DNA from 4 places in the Thalassolituus hydrocarboniclasticus genome. Region 3 is predicted to be linked to each of the others. Evidence: predicted binding sites of a transcription regulator. Region 3 holds the regulator's gene; each other region holds the start of a gene.

Region 1 (4,774 bases), 1.1 Mb from region 3:
TTTGTGTGGTGCACGCAGGCCTTTGTAGCGGTTCTCCAGTGCAATCGCCATCGACACACTGTCGAGCACACCGTAGCGACACCAGGTACTGCCAACACAGGATTTCACCGTGCGCAGCGATTTACCGTAGGCATGGCCGGTTTCAAATCCGGCAGCAACCAGACGCTCCCAGATCTGCGGCAATTCGTGTAATTGCGCGCCGAATAAATCGATACGCTGTCCACCGGTAATTTTGGTATATAGGTCGTATTCTTTGGCAATTTCACCCAGTACGATCAGTTTATCCGGCGTAATTTCACCACCGGCAATACGCGGCACAATGGAGTAAGTACCGTCTTTCTGCATATTACCGAGGAAGATATCATTGGTATCCTGCAGACCGATATGCTCGTCTTTCAGAATGTATTCGTTATGGAAGGAGGCCAGTACAGAACCGACCGTTGGCTTACAGATTTCACAGCCATGGCCTTTACCATGCCCCTGCAATACCTGAGCAAAGGTGGTGTAGCCTTTAACACGGATAATATCCGCCAGCTCAGCACGGGTATAAGCAAAGTGTTCGCACAGATTATTATTAACCTCAACACCAAGAGCCACCAGCTCAGAATCCATCACCTGCTTCACCAGTGCAGAACAACCACCACAGCCGGTTGAGGCTTTGGTCGCGTCTTTAATATCCCCCATGGTGCAACAACCGCCCTGCACCGCTGCCGCCAGATCACCTTTGGTAACATCAAAACAGGAACAGATCTGAGCCGTTTCCGGTAAGGCAGCAACGCCCAGTCCGACGGAAGCTTCACCATCCACCGCTGGCAGAATCAGTGCCGCCGGGTTACCGGGAATATCCATATCGTTCAGCATTAACTGCAACAGCGTACCGTAAGCCTCAGCCTCACCCACCAGCACCGCACCCAACAATTTTTTACCATCGGCAGAAACAATCAGGCGTTTATAGACTTCGGCAATATCGTCATTAAATACATAACTCTGACTGCCGGCAGTATGTCCGTGTGCATCACCAATAGAGGCAACATCAACGCCCAGCAATTTAAGTTTGGTGCTCATATCGGCACCTTTAAAGGCCAGTGCCGGTTCTTCGTGGGTAATTAACGAACTGACAATATGTGCGGCACTGACTTTGGCCATCTGATAGCCGGGAGCAACCAGACCGAAAATTTTGTTATCCCACAGTGCGCATTCACCAATGGCATAAATATCGTCATCGGATGTCTGACAGTAATCGTTAATAACAATACCGCCACGTTCACCCAGATCCAGTCCGAACTGACGCGCCAGTTCATCCTGCGGACGGATACCGGCAGAGAACAGAATCATATCGGTTTCCAGAAAACTGCCATCGGCAAAATTCATGCGATAGCGGCATTCCTGCCCGGCAACAATTTCTTTGGTATTTTTTTCGGTATGAACAGTAACGCCCAGATCTTCGATTTTACGGCGCAGTAATTTACCGCCGCCTTCGTCCAGCTGTACGGCCATTAAACGCGGCGCAAATTCCACGACATGGGTTTCCAGCCCGGCCTGTTTTAACGCGTTTGCGGCTTCCAGACCTAACAGCCCGCCCCCCACAACAACACCGGTTTTACTCACGGCGGCCGAGGCAGAAATCGCTTCAAGATCTTCAATAGTACGGTAAACCAGACAGTGATCCTGGTCTTTGCCCGGAATTGGCGGAACAAAAGGGTAAGAACCGGTTGCCAGTACCAGCTTGTCGTAACCTTCTTTACGGCCACTGGCGGTGGTGATGGTTTTTTCATGACTGTTAATGGCCACGACTTTATCGTTCAGGGTAAATACCACGCCCTGACGTTCATAATCATCTGTTGTGGTCAGTGCCAGATCAGCGGCGGTATAGCCGGAAAAGTATTTGCTCAGCTGTACCCGGTCATAAGCCAGACGCGGTTCTTCTGAGAAGGTAACGAGTTCAAATTCGGAGGAATGTTCGGAGGTGGCAAGAGTGTTGATAAAGTTGTGTCCAACCATGCCGTTGCCAACGACGATAATACGCTTTTTGCTCATGGGATGGCCTCGCTATCGGGTCATAATCTGATTTCTCCTGTATTTGCATCGTTGCTCTATTTTCACACCACGCCGTTGCAGTGCAAAAACATCACAAGGGGTTTAGCAACATGAATGCCAAAGAATAAATTTGCCCTGTTTTCAGCAATCAACAGCCTGTTTATGGCGCCGGATCGGGTTTTATGCAGGGAAAGTGCACCAGAAAATATCGGATAAACCGTAACCTGCCCTTATTAAGGGCAATAATGATCCCGGGCGAAGATTTACGGTAAGGGTTGCACAAAAAGATCCGCCGCCGCGCCGTTCAGACACCAGACAACGGCACCAATGAAAGACAAGCCGGAATAAAAAAGTGCAAAAGAGGTAAAGCCATAGACTGGGTATGAGACAAGCTTAGAAACAATGACATGATTGGCAGGCAAGAGTAATAAAAGGGGCTGCGCTGAGATTGGATTCCTGCGATGCTCAGGCCGTTAAACGCTCACTCTGTGAAGCGGATTCGCGCACTCGCCACACCGGATTCAGAGAATTCCGCGTGTGGCTTTTTTTATCCGTGTCCGGATACCGGATGATCCACACAGACAACCCGATCACGACCCGCAGCTTTGGCTTCATACAAGGCAACGTCTGCCTGCTCCAGCAGGGCATCTTCCATAACCCCGGGTAAGCAACGTACCAGACCTCCGGAAAAGCTATAGGAGAAATCACTGAACGGTTTCTCGCGCAATTCTTCGGCCAGACGTTCAAAAGTTCGCCGGGCAACCGCCAGCGTCGTTTCCGGCAGCACCACTATAAATTCTTCTCCTCCGATACGGCCAATAATGTCGCCGTCACGCAGACTGTCTTTTAACTGCAAAGAAAAATGTTTGATAACCCGGTCACCGACAGCATGACCATAGGTATCGTTTATACGTTTAAAACGGTCCAGATCGAGCAGCGCAACGCACAGTTTATTGCCATAACGCTGACAGCGAAGCACTTCTTCCTGCAGGCGGCGCATGGATTCACGCCGGTTCAGCAGCGCGGTCAGCGAATCACGGGTCACCAGATTTCGTACCATACGGCCGCGACGGATACGCGATTCTACGGCAAACAACAGATCAACCGGCTGCACCGGTTTGCTTAAAAAAACATCGGCGCCGGTACACATGGCCTGCACCTGAACTTTGGGGCTGATTTCATTCGACAGAAAAACAATAGGCACGCTGATCAGATTATCCTGCTGGCGTATAACCCCGGCGATTTCCTGCCCATTAATGCCCGGCATATAGAGGTCAAGCAGGATCAGATCGGGGATATGGTTCTGCAGATAAGGCATAAGCTCGGTCATGGGCTTGGTAATCACATGGGTATGAAAACCCGCCTCCTGCAGAGTAGAAGAAAGAAACTCCGCCACAGAAGGCTGATCGTCAACAATCAGTACCTGATAAGGGTCGCGTTCATAGCGCTCCGTCAGAGCATTAATTTCCGCCAGAACCTGATCATCGTTAACCGGCGTGGTAATAAACGCCTGCGCCCCCATGCGTATTGCGACCATGCGCTCTTCCAGGCCGCTGGCTGTGCTGATGGCCAGCACCGGCAGATGCAGATTCTGCTGTGCAAGCTGCAGCACACGTTGCTGCTGTTTGTTATTGAGAGAATCAAGATTAACAATCAGGGCGCAGGTGTTATTACCTTCGTGATGCAGCAGATGCGATATGGATTCCACCTCTTTCAGCCGGTAACCCGCCGCACAGATTTTTTCCGCCAGTGATGGCGGTACAGTACCGGTACCGAACGTCAGAATGGTGATCGGCATACCCGGCTGATAGTGCTGAATACGGCGATTCAGCAAAGGGATTTCGGCGAGCAGTCGCTTTATTCCGGGGTTATTTATTTCGTCAGTCATCGCATACCGGGCCTTTCTGTACAAATTGATCCGGCACACCTGGAGCCGATCTTCAGAGTGTAGCAACGATTCTGCCTGCTTATAGCGCAAACTCAGGCAGTGCCTGCTAAATCACAGGCACCTTCGCACCAATTTGAGTCATAAAGACCAATCCGCGCTCCGCTAAAACGCATTTTTATTCTTTGCCAAATCAATACCGGCCGACGAAATACTGTGCCGCCCTGCACGGATGATCCATTCTGCGCCTTTGCCGTTCTTTTTCAGGGCAGCTCTGCAGGATTGGCATTTATCTTGAATTGCTTCAGATAACGAAGTGGCCGCTACCTGGCTGTTTCCGGCATCAACGCAGATGCCAACCGTCATACACAGCGCTTACAAGGCCTGTCGCGACGAAACGTATGTTGTGCAGAATGAGCATTGGCGCTCACAGGTAAAAACCTGTGGGCGCTTTTTTTTGGGATTTTTCAGAGTGGATTGCCAATGAGCGCCATTGAGCAGACAGCAACGCCGTTAACCGCCACACAGCAAACGCAGACCACCTGCCCTTACTGCGGTGTCGGCTGCGGCGTTGATATCAGCCAGCAGAATGGACAGCTGTTACCGGTCGCCGGAGACAGCCGTCATCCGTCTAACTTCGGCCGCTTGTGCGTAAAAGGTTCAGCGCTGCATGAAACCATCAGCCATAACGGCCGCCTGATGTATCCGCTCATGAACGGCCAGCGCAGCAGCTGGAGCCAGGCCATCAACCTGATTGCCGATAAAATTCAGCAGGTAATCCACACCCATGGCCCGGATGCCGTGGCCTTTTATGGCTCAGGCCAGCTGCTGACCGAAGATTATTACGTTGCC
Region 2 (4,774 bases), 1.8 Mb from region 3:
TCATAAGTCACCTCTCAGGTTCTTGGTTAAGCAGCCAGGGGAAGGCTGGCCTTCCCCATCAGTCCGCTATTATCCCAGAAGAGACAGAACCTGCTGACCGGCAGCGTTCGCCTGAGCCAGAACCGAGATACCTGCCTGTTGCAGTACCTGAGTACGGGACAGCTCGGCGGTTTCAGCCGCGAAGTCCGCATCCTGAATCCGTGAGTTCGCGGAGTTCAGGTTCTCAGAGGTCACCTGCAGGTTGCTTACAGTAGAGCTCATACGGTTCTGGATCGCACCGAGGTCGGCACGCTGGCTGGCCACCTGGCCAATCGCGTTGTCGATCGCAGTGATCGCAGCAGTCGCACCTTCGAAGGTCGAAATATCGATCTCTGTCAGGAACTGACCGTTTTCGCCACCACCGTAAGTACCGGTGTTGAAGCCCAGAGCTTCAAGCTCGGTATTACCGTTGCTGCCGACGTTGACTTCAATTTCTTTCGCAGAAGTCAGTTTCACGGTTGAGTAAGTAGTTTCGTAAGTATCTGCTTCAACAGAAGACTTAGTACTTGTACCACCCTGACCGAAAGTCGCTTCACCGATACCCTCTACCGCAGCGTCCAGACCGAATACACGACCGATTGAAGATGAAGAACCAGACTTATCATCAATCGCGATCGAGATGTTACGGCCATCGGCAGCGGTCAGAGAGATAGACTCACCGTTATCGATTGCAGTCACACCGGTCTGACCTGAGCTCTGGTTAATCAGTGCGATCGCATCAGCACGGGACTTGGCATAATCGATGTTACCGCCGGAATCTGCCTGCAGAGTCACCGAACCAAGAGACACACCGTTGATGTAGATACCAGCCTGGTCACCATTCTCGAAGGCATTCGCCTCTGCCTGGGTCACAGCGGTACCACCAACAACTTCGGTTGGATTCACAGTCGCCTGCACACCAGTCTCATCCGATACTTCATTGATCGCGGCGGCGACAGCGATACCGGACAAGGTTTTGTTGGACGACAGGATACGGGAACCATCAGATGCGAACTCGGCACTGGCCTTATCTTCGCTGGTTTCTGCCGCTTTGATACTGACGCCGTTAATGGTCAGGTCACCATCTTTCAGACCATTCACACCATCATAAGCAGTGGTCACACTGGTGGTGCCCGATGCCAGTAACTGGCCGGCATCATCCGGATCAGACAGAGCAACAGTGACTTTGGTACCGTCGTCAGACTGGAAGGCCAGAGAACCCTGAACATAGTTATTGGTACCTGAAGCCTGGAAGGCTGCCGCAGCGTTAGTGCCCACCGCAACGTTACCAATCGCGCCTGAAGTATCGAACACCACCAGACCCGCAGAACCTGCTGTGGTTGTGGAGAAGTTCTTCACATCCAGAACCAGTTCACCGGAAGAGTTTACGGTAGCGCTTACATCCAGATTCTCAGCAGAGAAGTCACGGGCGTTGATCGCATCGGCAGCATTCTGCGCTGCAACGGTTGCGGTTGAACCCGCAGTGAAGCTGACCATAGAACCACTGGCACCGGTACCCAGCTCAATAGCAGTTGCGGTAGTGGCCATGGTGACAGTCAGTTTCACGCTTTCATAAGCGGTTACACCAGCCACATTGGAGATGGCTGCTGCCAGGTTGTTCACGAAACCACCACTGGCCATAGTACCGATGGAAGTAGCACCGTTAACGGTTACTTCATAGCCAATAGAAGTGGTGGTATCGAAACCGGATGCTGCTGCGCTGGCAACACTGACGAAGGTACCGGCAGGGGTTGCGTTCGAGGCAGAGATATCCTGAGTCTGGGCGTCACTGACCACACTGGCCTGACCTGACTCATAAGTACCTGCAACCAGACCAGCATTGGACAGGTCGCCGTTACCGGTACCGTTACCACCTTCGATCACGATTTCTTTTACGTCACCGTCAGCGATCAGGGTGAAACCACCTTCGTACACGCCGGTAGCAGCCAGACCAGTCTGAGCGGCACTCAGAGTACCCAGGTTGATGTCAACGTTACGGCCATCAGCGGCAACCAGCTGCACACCACCTTTATCGAAACCGGTATCAACCGCAACAACACCGGTCTGATCAGACACAGCGTTAATCGCTTCCAGTACCGAGGCACGGGTAGTAGAGCCATCGTTAGAGGTCTGAATATCAATGTTCACACCGTTCAGGCTGATGGTTCCGCTGGCAGCAGAAGCCGTCATTTCAGAACCGGAAACAGTGTTTTCATTCACCTGCGCAGACACACCGGTCTCTGCGGAGTGACGGTTTACGGCTGCCGCTTTGGAGATAGCGGAAGCATCCGCACCACTGGTGGAAGCAGAATCGTCTTCTGCACGGGAAGCGGTAATCGCCACACCGTTGATGATCAGGTCGCCGTTAGCCAGCGCGTTGTCAGTACCGATGGCACTGATACCGCTTTCTTTGCTGGAACCCAGCTTGCTGGCTGTCAGTTCGGCAATGGATACGTCCACTGTCTGACCAGCGTTAGCACCGATCTGGAAGGTTGCTTTGAAAGAACCGTCCAGCAGCTTACGGCCGTTGAAGTCGGTTTCATCAGCAGTACGTGAAATTTCAGCAACCAGCTGATCAACCTCAGCCTGAAGGGCTTCACGGTCAACGTCAGAGTTGGTGGCGTTAGCAGACTGTACCGCCAGTTCACGGATACGCTGCAGGTTGTCGTTCATAGAACCCAGCGCACCTTCAGCCGTCTGAGCCAGTGCGATACCGTCACCGGCGTTACGCACGGCCACATTCAGACCTTTGATCTGAGATGTGAAACGGGTAGAAATCGCCAGACCCGCGGCGTCATCTTTGGCACTGTTAATACGCAGACCAGAAGATAAACGTTGCAGAGCCTGTTGGTTGGCAGACTGGGATTTATCCAGATTGCGCTGCGCGTTAATAGAGGCAATGTTGGTATTAATAATTTGAGGCATGGTGTTTCTCCTGTACCTGCGTTACAGAGCCAGCGCTGTGCTGTAGTAGCAACGTTGCTGCACTCCCTCTGTCTTTGTCATACCTTTTAACGGCACACCCGGCAGGATCTTTAGAATTTTTTTTGCGCCAATATCACGACACAATTCCAACCAGCACGGAATTCTTAAGCGCTTGAAACCATTGAAAATTATTCCGAATGTCAAAAAAACGACAAAAAATCAGCCAGAATAAAAACCGCGACACATCACTCCCGCAGCGATGGCTCCCGGGGCTTCACAGGCATGTATATTGCTTTGTTCAATGAAAAGAGAGGCTTTTATGACGCACCCTGCCGAAATCCGATTCAACAAGAACATCGCTTACCTGCAGCAGCACTACCCCTATCTCTACAATCTGGCGCAGAACACGCCCCTGCGGAAGCTGACACTGGATATGGACGATCATGGCCGGGTCGATATTCACAGCGGTAATGCTTACTTTTATAACGGTGATGCCAGAGCATTCGCCCGGCAAGAAGCCGAACAGTTCAACACGATCGTCGCTCCGGGCAATGCCATCCATGGCCTCAGGCCCCATGGCGCGAACGCCTTTAAGGCACAACGCTATTTCTCCCGCTCAATCACCCGCCTGTACCAGGACACGCCGGTTGATCAGACCGAGGATTACCAGATCCCGGACTTTCTCGCCCTGGTGGCCATCATGGGGATTGGCGCCGGATTCCATATAGAAGAGCTGGTCAACCGGCGGGAAATACTCGCCCTGATTATCTATGAAACCGATCCGGAAGAATTTGTCACCTCCCTGTACTGCATCGACTGGGAAGCCATTTTCCTGAAATTCAGCGAGCGCGGAAAATCCATCCAGCTGGTGATTGGCGACTTTAAGCTGGCCACCGACCAGTATGCGGTACTCTGGAATCAGCTGATTGATCATCCGCCCAGTTTTTCCCTGTGTACCTATTTATATAATCACCGCAACCAGGATAAGTACCGCAAGGTCATCAAAAAAATCCAGAAAGATCTGAAGGTGTATCTCTCGCTCTGGGGTTATTACGACGATGAAATCAATCAGATGAATAATGCCCTGCATAATTTCCGCGCAGGGAACGAACTGCTGCCGCTGGCAGACGAGCAAGCCATGAATTGCCCGGCATTTATCATCGGCTCCGGCCCATCCCTCGATGACCGCATCGAAGATATCCGCAAATATCAGGGCAAAGCCGTGCTCTATTCGGCCGGGACGGCACTGCGCGCATTATACAAACAGGGTATTAAACCGGATTTCCATATCGAAATTGAATCACACTATGAGCCTTTCCGGGTGATCAGTGAAATAAATGACCCGGAATACCTGCAGGACATCACCCTGATCTGCTCGGCTCAGACAACGCCGAAAATTCCGCCGATGTTTGGCAAGGTAATGCTTTTTACCAAAGACTCCACCGCCATTCATGAGCTGACCAAAGACTTAACCGACCAGATCCGTGGCACAACCCCGACCTGTACCAACGCTGCACTGGCCATCTGTTATCACCTGAACCACCAACAGGTATTCCTGTTTGGCACTGACTACGGTTTCCGTAATACCGGTTCACACCACTCCAAGAATTCGATTTATTACAGTGAGCAGCGCTCTGATCTGGTGAAGCAATCCACCAATTACCAGCAACAGGATCTGATTGAGATTGAATCGGTTGATGGCTCACCAATGCAGACAACCATGATTTATAACGCTTCCAGGCGCCGGCTTGAGTCCGATATCAGTTATTTTCTGAAAAACAGAACCATCGAGGTTTATAACTGTGCGAACGGTGCAAAGATCGAAAACGCC
Region 3 (4,774 bases):
GATATCGCGCGCCAGCGCATGGAATTCAAATCACAGGTGGATACCCGCTATGTTCCGCAATAATTACCACTTTCTGGCCGGCCTGCTGTTACTGTGCTGCACGTCGGTTACGAGCGCGTTACCCGATGACTGGCAGCAGGAAATGACCATTCTTTCTGACCACGCCGAGCTGGACCGTAAAGCCGGAGTGGTCATTTATCAGGGCAACGTCGTGCTTACTCAGGGAACGATGCGTATTGAATCGGAGCGCCTGCTGATTATCCGCTCCGGCAATGCGCTGGAAAAAGCCATTGCCGAAGGAACAGCGAAGCAACCCGCACGCTATCAGCAACAGATCAATCCCGGTAAACCACTGACCAAAGCCCACGGTCAGCGCATTGATTACTTTGCCCAGCTGCGGGAAATCACCATTCAGGGCAATGCCCGGCTGGAACAGGACGGCAACCTGTTCAGTGGTGAGCGCATTCTCTATGACATGACCAAAGAAACCGTCAGCGCCAGTGGCGGCACCAGCACCTCTGCCCAGGGCGGCAACGAAAACGACAAACAACGGATTAAAGTTGTGATTCAGCCACAGGCTCCGGCCGAACCGGCAACCGGCACTGACAGCAAGCCAGCACAGGAATAACCATGAAAACCCTGAAAGCCGAAAATCTGGCCAAAAGTTATAACGGCCGGGAGGTGGTGAAAGACGTATCCATGTCAGTGCAAAGCGGGCAAATCGTCGGCCTGCTGGGGCCCAACGGCGCCGGCAAAACCACCTGTTTCTACATGATTGTGAACCTGGTACAGGCCGACAAGGGCCGCATCAGAATTGACGACGAAGACATCAGCCATCTGCCGATGCACGGCCGGGCGCAGAAAGGCATCGGCTATCTGCCACAGGAAGCCTCCATTTTCCGCAAGCTGAGCGTAGCCGATAACATCCTCGCCATTCTCGAAACCCGCAAAGACCTCAACCGCGCACAGCGCCTGGAAAAGCTGGAAGAGCTGCTGAATGAGTTCCATATTCAGCATATCCGCAACAGCCTTGGCATGGCGCTGTCCGGTGGTGAAAGACGCCGGGTCGAGATTGCCCGCGCGCTGGCGGCTGAACCGTCCTTTATTCTGCTCGATGAACCCTTCGCCGGGGTTGACCCGATTTCTGTAGCTGACATCATGGACATCATCCGACAACTCAAGGCGCGTGGCATCGGCGTACTGATTACCGACCACAACGTACGGGAAACTCTGGCTATCTGTGAGAAAGCCTATATTGTCGGAGGGGGCCACATCATCGCCGAAGGCACCGCTGAACAGGTATTGGCCAGCGAGCAGGTGCGCAAGGTATATCTGGGCGAGGACTTCCGCCTGTGATGGCCTCTCAGGCAGCAGAGAAGCGCCTGATGATTCAGCGCAAAGGAAGATGCACAAAAGATTCCAAGGTTTACCGCTTGGCGTATAATGCACAGACTATGCCGATACTGAGTGATTACTGAACTTTTATGAAAGCGTCTCTTCAGTTAAAGATGGGTCAGCACCTGACCATGACCCCTCAGTTGCAACAAGCCATCCGCCTGCTTCAGCTGTCTACCCTCGACCTGCAGCAGGAGATTCAGGAAGCCCTCGATTCCAATCCGATGCTCGAAGTCGAAGAACACGAGCACGATGACCTGCCCGACCTGTCCCGCAACAGCGATCACGACACCAGCACCAGCCACGAAGTCAGCAGTCAGGACGACAGCCATAACGACACCCCAGAGCTGGACGAACAGTGGTCACAGGAACAGCTACCCGACGACCTGCCGGTCGACAGTCAGTGGGAAGACACCTACCAGACCACCGCCAGCGTTGCCTCCGGCAGCAGCAGTAATGCCATCGACGACGATTTCGACTACGACTCACGTCATGCCAGCACCGAAGATCTGCAGGACCATCTGCTGTGGCAGCTTAACCTGACTCCGATGTCGGACACCGACCGCGAAATTGCCCTGATGCTGATTGATGGCGTGGATGACGACGGCTACCTGCATACCACCGTTGAAGATATTCTGGAAAGCATGGACCCCGCACTGGACGTCGAAGAAGACGAAGTGATGGCCGTGCTGCACCGCCTGCAACAGTTTGATCCCGCAGGCGCGTTCGCCCGCGACCTACGTGAATGCCTGCTGCTGCAACTGCAGCAACTGCCGGCAGAGACCCCATGGCTGAACGAAGCCAAAATGGTTATCCGCGACTATATCGAGTTGCTGGGCAGCAAAGATTACCCAACGCTGATGCGCAAAACCAAGCTGCGCGAAGATGACCTCAAAGCAGTACTGCGCCTGATCAAAGAACTCAATCCCAAGCCGGGTGCCGGTATCAGTGCCGAGCAGGCCGAGTACGTAGTGCCCGACGTACTGGTACGCAACATCCGTGACGAATGGCGGGTTGAACTGAATCCGGAAATCGCCCCCAAGCTGCGAGTGAATGCTGACTACGCCTCACTGGTCCGCCGCTCCGATAACAGCACCGATAACGCTTTCCTGCGCGATCACCTGCAGGAAGCGCGCTGGTTTATCAAAAGCCTGCAAAGCCGCAATGAAACCCTGCTGAAAGTGGCCACCAAAATCGTCGAATATCAGATCGAATTCTTCGAACAGGGCGAGGAAGCGATGAAGCCGCTGGTTCTGCACGATATCGCCGAAGCCGTTGGTATGCATGAATCCACCATTTCCCGGGTAACCACCCAGAAATACATGCACACCCCGCGCGGTATCTTCGAGCTGAAGTACTTTTTCTCCAGCCATGTCAGCACCGATGGCGGTGGCGAATGTTCCTCTACCGCAATCCGTGCCATGATTAAAAAACTGATTGCCGAAGAAAATGCGCGCAAGCCGCTGAGCGACAACAAAATCGCCGCAGTGCTGGGCGAAAAAGGCATTCAGGTCGCACGGCGCACGGTGGCCAAATACCGTGAAGCCATGATGATTCCGCCTTCAAATGAACGTAAACAATTGATTTAAAAACAACAGCCAGCAACAAGGAGTCTGGACATGAAGATCAATATCAGCGGTCACCACGTTGACGTTACCGAATCTCTGCAAGTGTACGTAGACGAAAAAATGTCCAAGCTGGGACGCCACTTTGACAACATCACCAACGGCCAGGTAACCCTGACCGTTATTAAAGAGCGCATGATTGCTGAAGCCACCATTCACGTCAGTGGTGCTGACTTGCACGCCAGCGCCGAGCACGATGATATGTATGCGGCCATCGACCAGATGACAGACAAGCTCGACCGTCAGGTTCTGAAGCACAAAGAAAAACTGGTGGCGCGGCAACACGGACAAGGCTGATTAATGGACATTCGCATCGAGGATATCCTCACACCGGAACGCACCCTGATTGACGCACCGGTGTCCAGTAAGAAGAAATTACTGGAGTACCTGGCAGGTTTTATCGCTGAGCAACTCAGCGACAGCTCCGCCGACGATATTTACGAGCGATTACTCGGCCGGGAACGCCTTGGCAGCACCGGGATTGGCGAGGGTATCGCCATTCCCCACTGCCGCCTGAAGCAGTGCGACCAGGCCATGGGCGTACTGCTGCGTCTGGTGGAACCGGTGGATTACGACGCCATTGACCGTAAGCCGGTCGATCTGGTGTTTGCTCTGCTGGTTCCCGAAGAAGCCACTGAACAGCACCTGCAGGTGCTGGCCATGCTGGCACGCAACTTCAGCGAGCCGGCCTACCGCGAGGCACTGCGCAAAGCGCCGGATGCGCAACGGTTTTATCAGCGGGCACTGAGCGGACAACCGGGCTGACATCAGCCCAACGGCCAATGGAGGAGCACAGCAATGCGTTTAGTAGTGATCAGTGGCCGGTCCGGCTCGGGCAAGTCCAGTGCTCTCCACGTTCTGGAAGACCTTGGTTTCTACTGCATCGACAATCTGCCGGTCGCCCTGTTACCGGCTCTGGCCAGACAGACTGAAATTGAAGAAAAGCTGGCCAAAGTCGCGGTCAGCGTCGATGCCCGCAATCTGCCCCATGCCTTCGATAATATTCACGAAGTTCTGCATCAGTTACCCAGTGCAGAATACCAATTGGATGTGGTCTATCTCGACGCCAGCGAAGAAGTGCTGTTGCAGCGCTTCAGCTCTACCCGGCGTAAGCACCCACTGACCAGCAAAAGCACATCTCTGGCCGAAGCCATCGATAAAGAGCGCCTGCTGCTGGAACCCATCGCCAACCTTGCCGATCTGACACTGGATACCACCAACATGTCCGTGCATGAGCTGCGCAGCCTGATCAAACTGCGGGTGGCGGATAAAACCAGCAACGACATAGCCATCCTGTTCGAGTCATTCGGCTTCAAGCACGGCATCCCGATTGATGCCGATTATGTATTCGACGTGCGCAACCTGCCGAATCCATACTGGGACCCGGCACTGCGCGCTTTTACCGGACGCGACCCGGAAATCAGGAATTTCCTCGCTCAGGAACCGCAGGTCAGCCAGATGCAACAGGACATCAGTGGCTTTATTCAGCGCTGGCTGCCGGCCTTTGTCGATGCCAACCGCAGCTATATGACCATTGCCATCGGCTGCACCGGCGGGCAGCATCGCTCCGTTTACCTGGCAGAACAACTTAAGGCAGAATTCTGCCATCATTACAGCAATGTTCAGGTTCGCCACCGCGAGCTGGGCAGCGCCGATATTCATCAGGATCAGAACGGATGACCAGCACCGAAATCACCATCATCAATAAGCTCGGTCTGCATGCGCGAGCGGCTGCCAAGCTGGTTTCCACAGCC
Region 4 (4,774 bases), 1.0 Mb from region 3:
GGTTTCTGTTTGTGCTGGTGTTTGATCTCAGTCTGCTGGCATTACTGGTCTTCAGTAAAGGACAGCTGAACCCTGACCTGCTGCCATGGCTTTTACTGCTTAATCCCACCGATATATTCCGGCAAATAAATCTGTCCGGTCTTGGCGACAGCAGTGCAATGAACGGGGTTATGGCACTGGGGCAGGATTTACCCATCAGTAATCCTGGACTGTGGATCTCATTATTTATCTGGTTGATTTTCAGCCTGGGTATTGCTCATCTCACCTTACGCCGCCGTGCGATTTAATTTTTAGAAAGGATAAGTTTATGAAAAAAGTATGCTCTTTCATTTCTGTTGTCACCCTGATGCTCAGTGCCTTGTTGGCCGGTTGCAGCCAGCCCACCAACAGTGAAACCACGAAGCGGTCACCTGTCGCCTTTCATTCCTCAGATGAATGCCACGTGTGTGGTATGGCCATCACCCGTTTTCCTGGCCCCAAGGGCGAGGCGATAACCGGCAACGGTAAAATCAGAAAATTCTGCTCATCCGCTGAAATGCTGCACTGGTGGCTGCAACCTGAAAATCAGGTTCAGCAAATGACGCTATACGTTCACGATATGAGCCGCAGTGATTGGAACCAACCGGATGATGCACATCTGATTGATGCCATGCAGGCATTTTATGTTGTTGCTCCGGACATGGCAGGCGCGATGGGTACGCCAATTGCCAGTTTTGCTGATAAAGAAAGCGCAGAAATATTTGCCTCTGACAGAAAGACCAGCGTGATGACATTCAGCCAGTTAAAAGACGCACTGCTGCAGCATCAGAAAATGATGGGCGACACCCATTCCGAAGATCACAGCATGCATCATTAAGGTAGGAATTATTATGGGAATAAGTCCATGGCAGTTACTGATCGTACTGCTGATTGTACTTGTATTATTTGGCAGTAAACGATTGCGATCTCTGGGAGGTGATCTTGGTGGTGCGATCCGGGATTTTCGTAAAGCCGCTGACAAACAACCCGAGGATAGCGAACAATAGTCCTGATTCGGCACGGATGCCGGCAGGCAGCTTCTGAAAATATCTAAAAAGCTGCTATGCCGGCACAAAAACAGAAAATAATCAGCTCGCCGGACGGAAAATACTGATGACCTCCGGATTACATTCCAGATAGGGCCCATCCATAAGATCAATACAGTAAGGTACAGCGGGAAATACCGCATCCAGACACTGGCGTATTGCTTTCGGCTTGCCCGGCAGATTAATAATTAATGATTGTTTTCTGAGTCCGGCCGTCTGGCGTGAAAGAATGGCGGTAGGCACATACTTCAGAGACTCCATACGCATCAGCTCACCGAACCCCGGCATCATACGATCACAGACCGCCTCGGTTGCCTCCGGCGTCACATCACGCAGAGCCGGCCCTGTACCTCCGGTCGTAATTACCAGACAGCATTTTTCCTCATCCACCAGCTCACACAGTGTTTCTTCAATCTGTGGACGCTCATCGGCGATCAGACGATAAACCGCTTCCCACTCACCGGATAAATATTCCGTTAATGTTTCACGGATAGCCTGACCCGAAATATCTTCATAAATACCGGCACTGGCTCTGTCGCTGACCGTCAGAATACCGATACGGATTTTTTTCTGCATGATAACTCCTGAAGTTTTCCGGAAATTCAGTAACAGGGGTAAATATACAACGATATACCGCCGCTATCAGTTATTGTTATGCGGAAACCTGATGTGAACAATTAAGACTTTTCTTAAATCACGGTGAAATCCGTGCGAAGACTGGGCCGATTCACACCGGCCCCTCACAGGTTTTATATTACTGGCAGCTGCCGCAGCAGTCTGAAGACGTTACTTTAGGTGGGACAAACAGAAAATAATTTTCCAGAGTGATGTGCCGCATAAGATCGTCCACCAACGTCTGCAGGCCCAGATACAGCGAACGCCAGCTGTTACAGGCACCCGCCGGAACTTTCATATTATTGGTCAGACTGCACAAACGGTTAATGGCTTCCAGATGTTCCAGGTGCTCATCCTGCATCACATTAATCGGACCATTCGGATAAATTCCCCCGGCCAGCATCGGAAACAGGATCTGCTCCTCTTTCATCATATGGCTTTCCAGCTCATGACTCATATCGCGCAACAGATCAGCCAGCCCAGACGGACAGTTGGCGGAATCGCTGTGCACCCGTTCGACTTTGGCCGCCAGGAAGATCAGCTCCGGTAACTGTTCACGATGGCGTGCATGGTAACGCTCCAGGATGTGACCGATCAGTTTCATGCGGGGTTCTTTGCCCCAATCAATGGCGGGATCATCATGATGGTGTTCGGTCATTTCAAGTTCAGCCAAACCCGCAACCACTTCTTCCGGATCAAGTCCCTTATGTTCCAGTGCCTGCTGCAAGCTCACCATGCCCTGATTGCAGAAATTAATATCCAGCTGACGTAACAAAGCAGAAGCACCGGGAATGGTTGTGGCAATATCACTCAGAGAACGATTCAGAATTTCCATAAACTCTCCTGATATATAAAGGTTTTGATTCAACAGAAGTGATCAGCAAGATGCAGGCCAGCCGCCAGAGCGCATACTTGCTGCCGGTCAACAGAGGGTGGGTATAAATAACCCGGATATTCCCTGTAAAATCTACACTTTGGTAAATACCACCAAGCACATACCAACACAGAGACCTCTCATGCCCGGACAACAGCTGCTTACGGAACTCATCAAAGATATGCCGGCCGGCGAACGCTTTGACCATATTGTTAAAAGTATCCGCACCAGCTTTAACTGTGGCGCTGTCGCTCTGCTGCGCCTGCAGGGTGAGTATCTGCGTCCTGTCGCCGTCTCCGGTCTGGTTACCGAAGCGCATGGCCGTAAATTCAGTCTGGCTCAGCACCCACGCCTGTCGGCCGTTATGACCACCAGCCATGCCCTGCGCTTTCCGCCAGACAGCCCGTTACCCGATCCCTATGACGGCCTGCTGGAGACTCAGCCGGGGGAAGCATTGCCGGTGCATGACTGTATGGGAACCAGCCTCTGGCTGAACGGTGAGCGCTGGGGCGCCCTGACCCTCGACTCTCTGACTCCGGGCACCTTTGATCAGAGCCGCATTGACGAGCTGGACAGCTATCGCCCGGTACTGGAAACGGCCATCCGTATCAGCATGCTGGAAGAAGAAATACGCGGTCTGCGCCGGGTCCGGCTGGATGGCGCCGGTAATATCGCCATTGGCACCGAAGCCGACAATGAAATTATTGGCAACAGCAGTGCCATCCGTCAGATTAAAAAAGAACTCGAAGTGGTTGCGGCCTCCGACCTGCCGGTACTGCTGCTGGGAGAAACAGGTGTCGGTAAAGAAATCTTTGCCAGCTACACGCACCGGCTGTCCGCACGTGCTGCACGGCCAATGGTATACATCAACTGTGCGGCACTGCCGGAACACCTCGCTGAAAGTGAATTATTCGGCCATGTTAAAGGCGCATTTTCCGGTGCCACCAGCGACCGCGCAGGGCGTTTTGAAACCGCAGATAAAAGCACACTCTTTCTTGATGAGGTCGGTGAATTACCGCTGCCGGTACAGGCCAAGCTGCTGAGGGTTTTGCAGAATGGCGAAATACAAAGACTGGGCAGCGATAAGACCCGCCATGTGGATGTGCGTATTCTGGCCGCGACCAACCGCAACCTGAAAGAGCAGATTACCGAAGGCGCATTCCGGGCTGACCTGTATCATCGCCTGTCTGTTTACCCTATTCCTATTCCTCCCCTGCGCGAGCGCGAACAGGACATTCCTCTGCTGGCCGGGCACTTCCTGGAATTAAACCGCACCCGCTTAGGGTTACGCAGCCTGCGCTTATCGGCCGATGCCGAGGCAGCACTGCAGACCTATCCATGGCCCGGCAATATCCGTGAGCTGGAGCATGTTATCAGTCGCGCAGCCATCAAAGCGCTGAGCCGGGGAGCGCAACGGCACGATATTGTGACTCTGGATTGCCGTTCACTGGATCTTGAGCTGCCGACCTCCCGTCACCATGCACACGCAACGGGCGAAGACAGCAGTGATTCATTGCTGAAAGCGGTGCAGGGAATGCCAATGAAAGAAGCCGTTAAATACTTTCAGCAGACTCTGGTTCTGCACGAACTGCAACAACAGCAAGGCAGCTGGAGCAAAACCGCACGGGCTCTGGGAATGGACCCGAGTAATCTGCACAAGCTGGCACAGAAGCTCGGGCTTAAATAAACCGTACCGCTTTACTCAGGACTGAGCAGCGCAATCGGCACAGTCCGGGCGGCGGGTAATCCGCCATTCATGAAAGCGGCTGGCACGGGCATCAAACGACAGCAGCCGCCCACACAGGGACTCACCGGCAGCACTCAGCAGCTTCAGGGCTTCCACCGCCTGTAACGTACCGATAACGCCTACCAGAGGCGACAGCACGCCACTCTCACTGCAATTACGCTGGTCCGGCTGCACATCCGGATACAGACAACGGTAACAGGGGCTGTCGGCACGGCGCGGATCAAACACCGTCAGCTGACCGTCCATGGCGACAGCGGCTGCACTGACCCAGGGAATCCGGTGTTTCAGCGCCGCTTTATTGAGGGCATAACGGACCTGAGGCTCGTCGGTGCAATCCAGCACCAGAGAAAACTGCGGTAAAACCTGCTCAAGCCAGGCAGCATCTGCGCGGCGGATTTCGGTATGCACCCGCACATCATGATTCAGATGCATCACGGTTGCCGCAGCAGACTCGGCTTTGCTCATTCCCACCCG

Evidence for each region. Region 3 encodes sigma-54, which starts transcription at its own class of promoters, with help from an activator protein. Its sites were predicted from a motif close to TGGCACNNNNNTTGCTNT; they were not measured.
Region 1: nirB (nitrite reductase large subunit NirB) is a predicted target of sigma-54. The motif match lies at 2,140-2,157, and genes of this name have one in related genera.
Region 2: HUF19_RS12895 (motility associated factor glycosyltransferase family protein) is a predicted target of sigma-54. The motif match lies at 3,222-3,239, and genes of this name have one in related genera.
Region 4: ytfE (iron-sulfur cluster repair protein YtfE) is a predicted target of sigma-54. The motif match lies at 2,557-2,574, and genes of this name have one in related genera.

Annotation. Positions count from the first base shown of each region.
Region 1 is NZ_CP054475.1:1,732,141-1,736,914, reverse strand. Features, by position in the region: gene nirB (nitrite reductase large subunit NirB) at 1-2,037, opposite strand, end outside; gene HUF19_RS07615 (diguanylate cyclase) at 2,585-3,925, opposite strand; gene HUF19_RS07610 (nitrate reductase) at 4,406-4,774, shown strand, end outside.
Region 2 is NZ_CP054475.1:2,876,132-2,880,905, forward strand. Features, by position in the region: gene HUF19_RS12885 (flagellar protein FlaG) at 1-4, opposite strand, end outside; gene HUF19_RS12890 (flagellin N-terminal helical domain-containing protein) at 70-2,943, opposite strand; gene HUF19_RS12895 (motility associated factor glycosyltransferase family protein) at 3,263-4,774, shown strand, end outside.
Region 3 is NZ_CP054475.1:625,044-629,817, reverse strand. Features, by position in the region: gene lptC (LPS export ABC transporter periplasmic protein LptC) at 1-63, shown strand, start outside; gene lptA (lipopolysaccharide transport periplasmic protein LptA) at 50-628, shown strand; gene lptB (LPS export ABC transporter ATP-binding protein) at 631-1,356, shown strand; gene HUF19_RS02645 (RNA polymerase factor sigma-54) at 1,485-2,984, shown strand; gene hpf (ribosome hibernation-promoting factor, HPF/YfiA family) at 3,015-3,317, shown strand; gene ptsN (PTS IIA-like nitrogen regulatory protein PtsN) at 3,321-3,785, shown strand; gene rapZ (RNase adapter RapZ) at 3,819-4,700, shown strand; gene HUF19_RS02625 (HPr family phosphocarrier protein) at 4,697-4,774, shown strand, end outside.
Region 4 is NZ_CP054475.1:3,663,528-3,668,301, forward strand. Features, by position in the region: gene HUF19_RS16455 (ABC transporter permease) at 1-287, shown strand, start outside; gene HUF19_RS16460 (nitrous oxide reductase accessory protein NosL) at 212-856, shown strand; gene tatA (twin-arginine translocase TatA/TatE family subunit) at 870-1,025, shown strand; gene mog (molybdopterin adenylyltransferase) at 1,107-1,640, opposite strand; gene ytfE (iron-sulfur cluster repair protein YtfE) at 1,819-2,514, opposite strand; gene norR (nitric oxide reductase transcriptional regulator NorR) at 2,696-4,240, shown strand; gene HUF19_RS16485 (HesA/MoeB/ThiF family protein) at 4,256-4,774, opposite strand, start outside.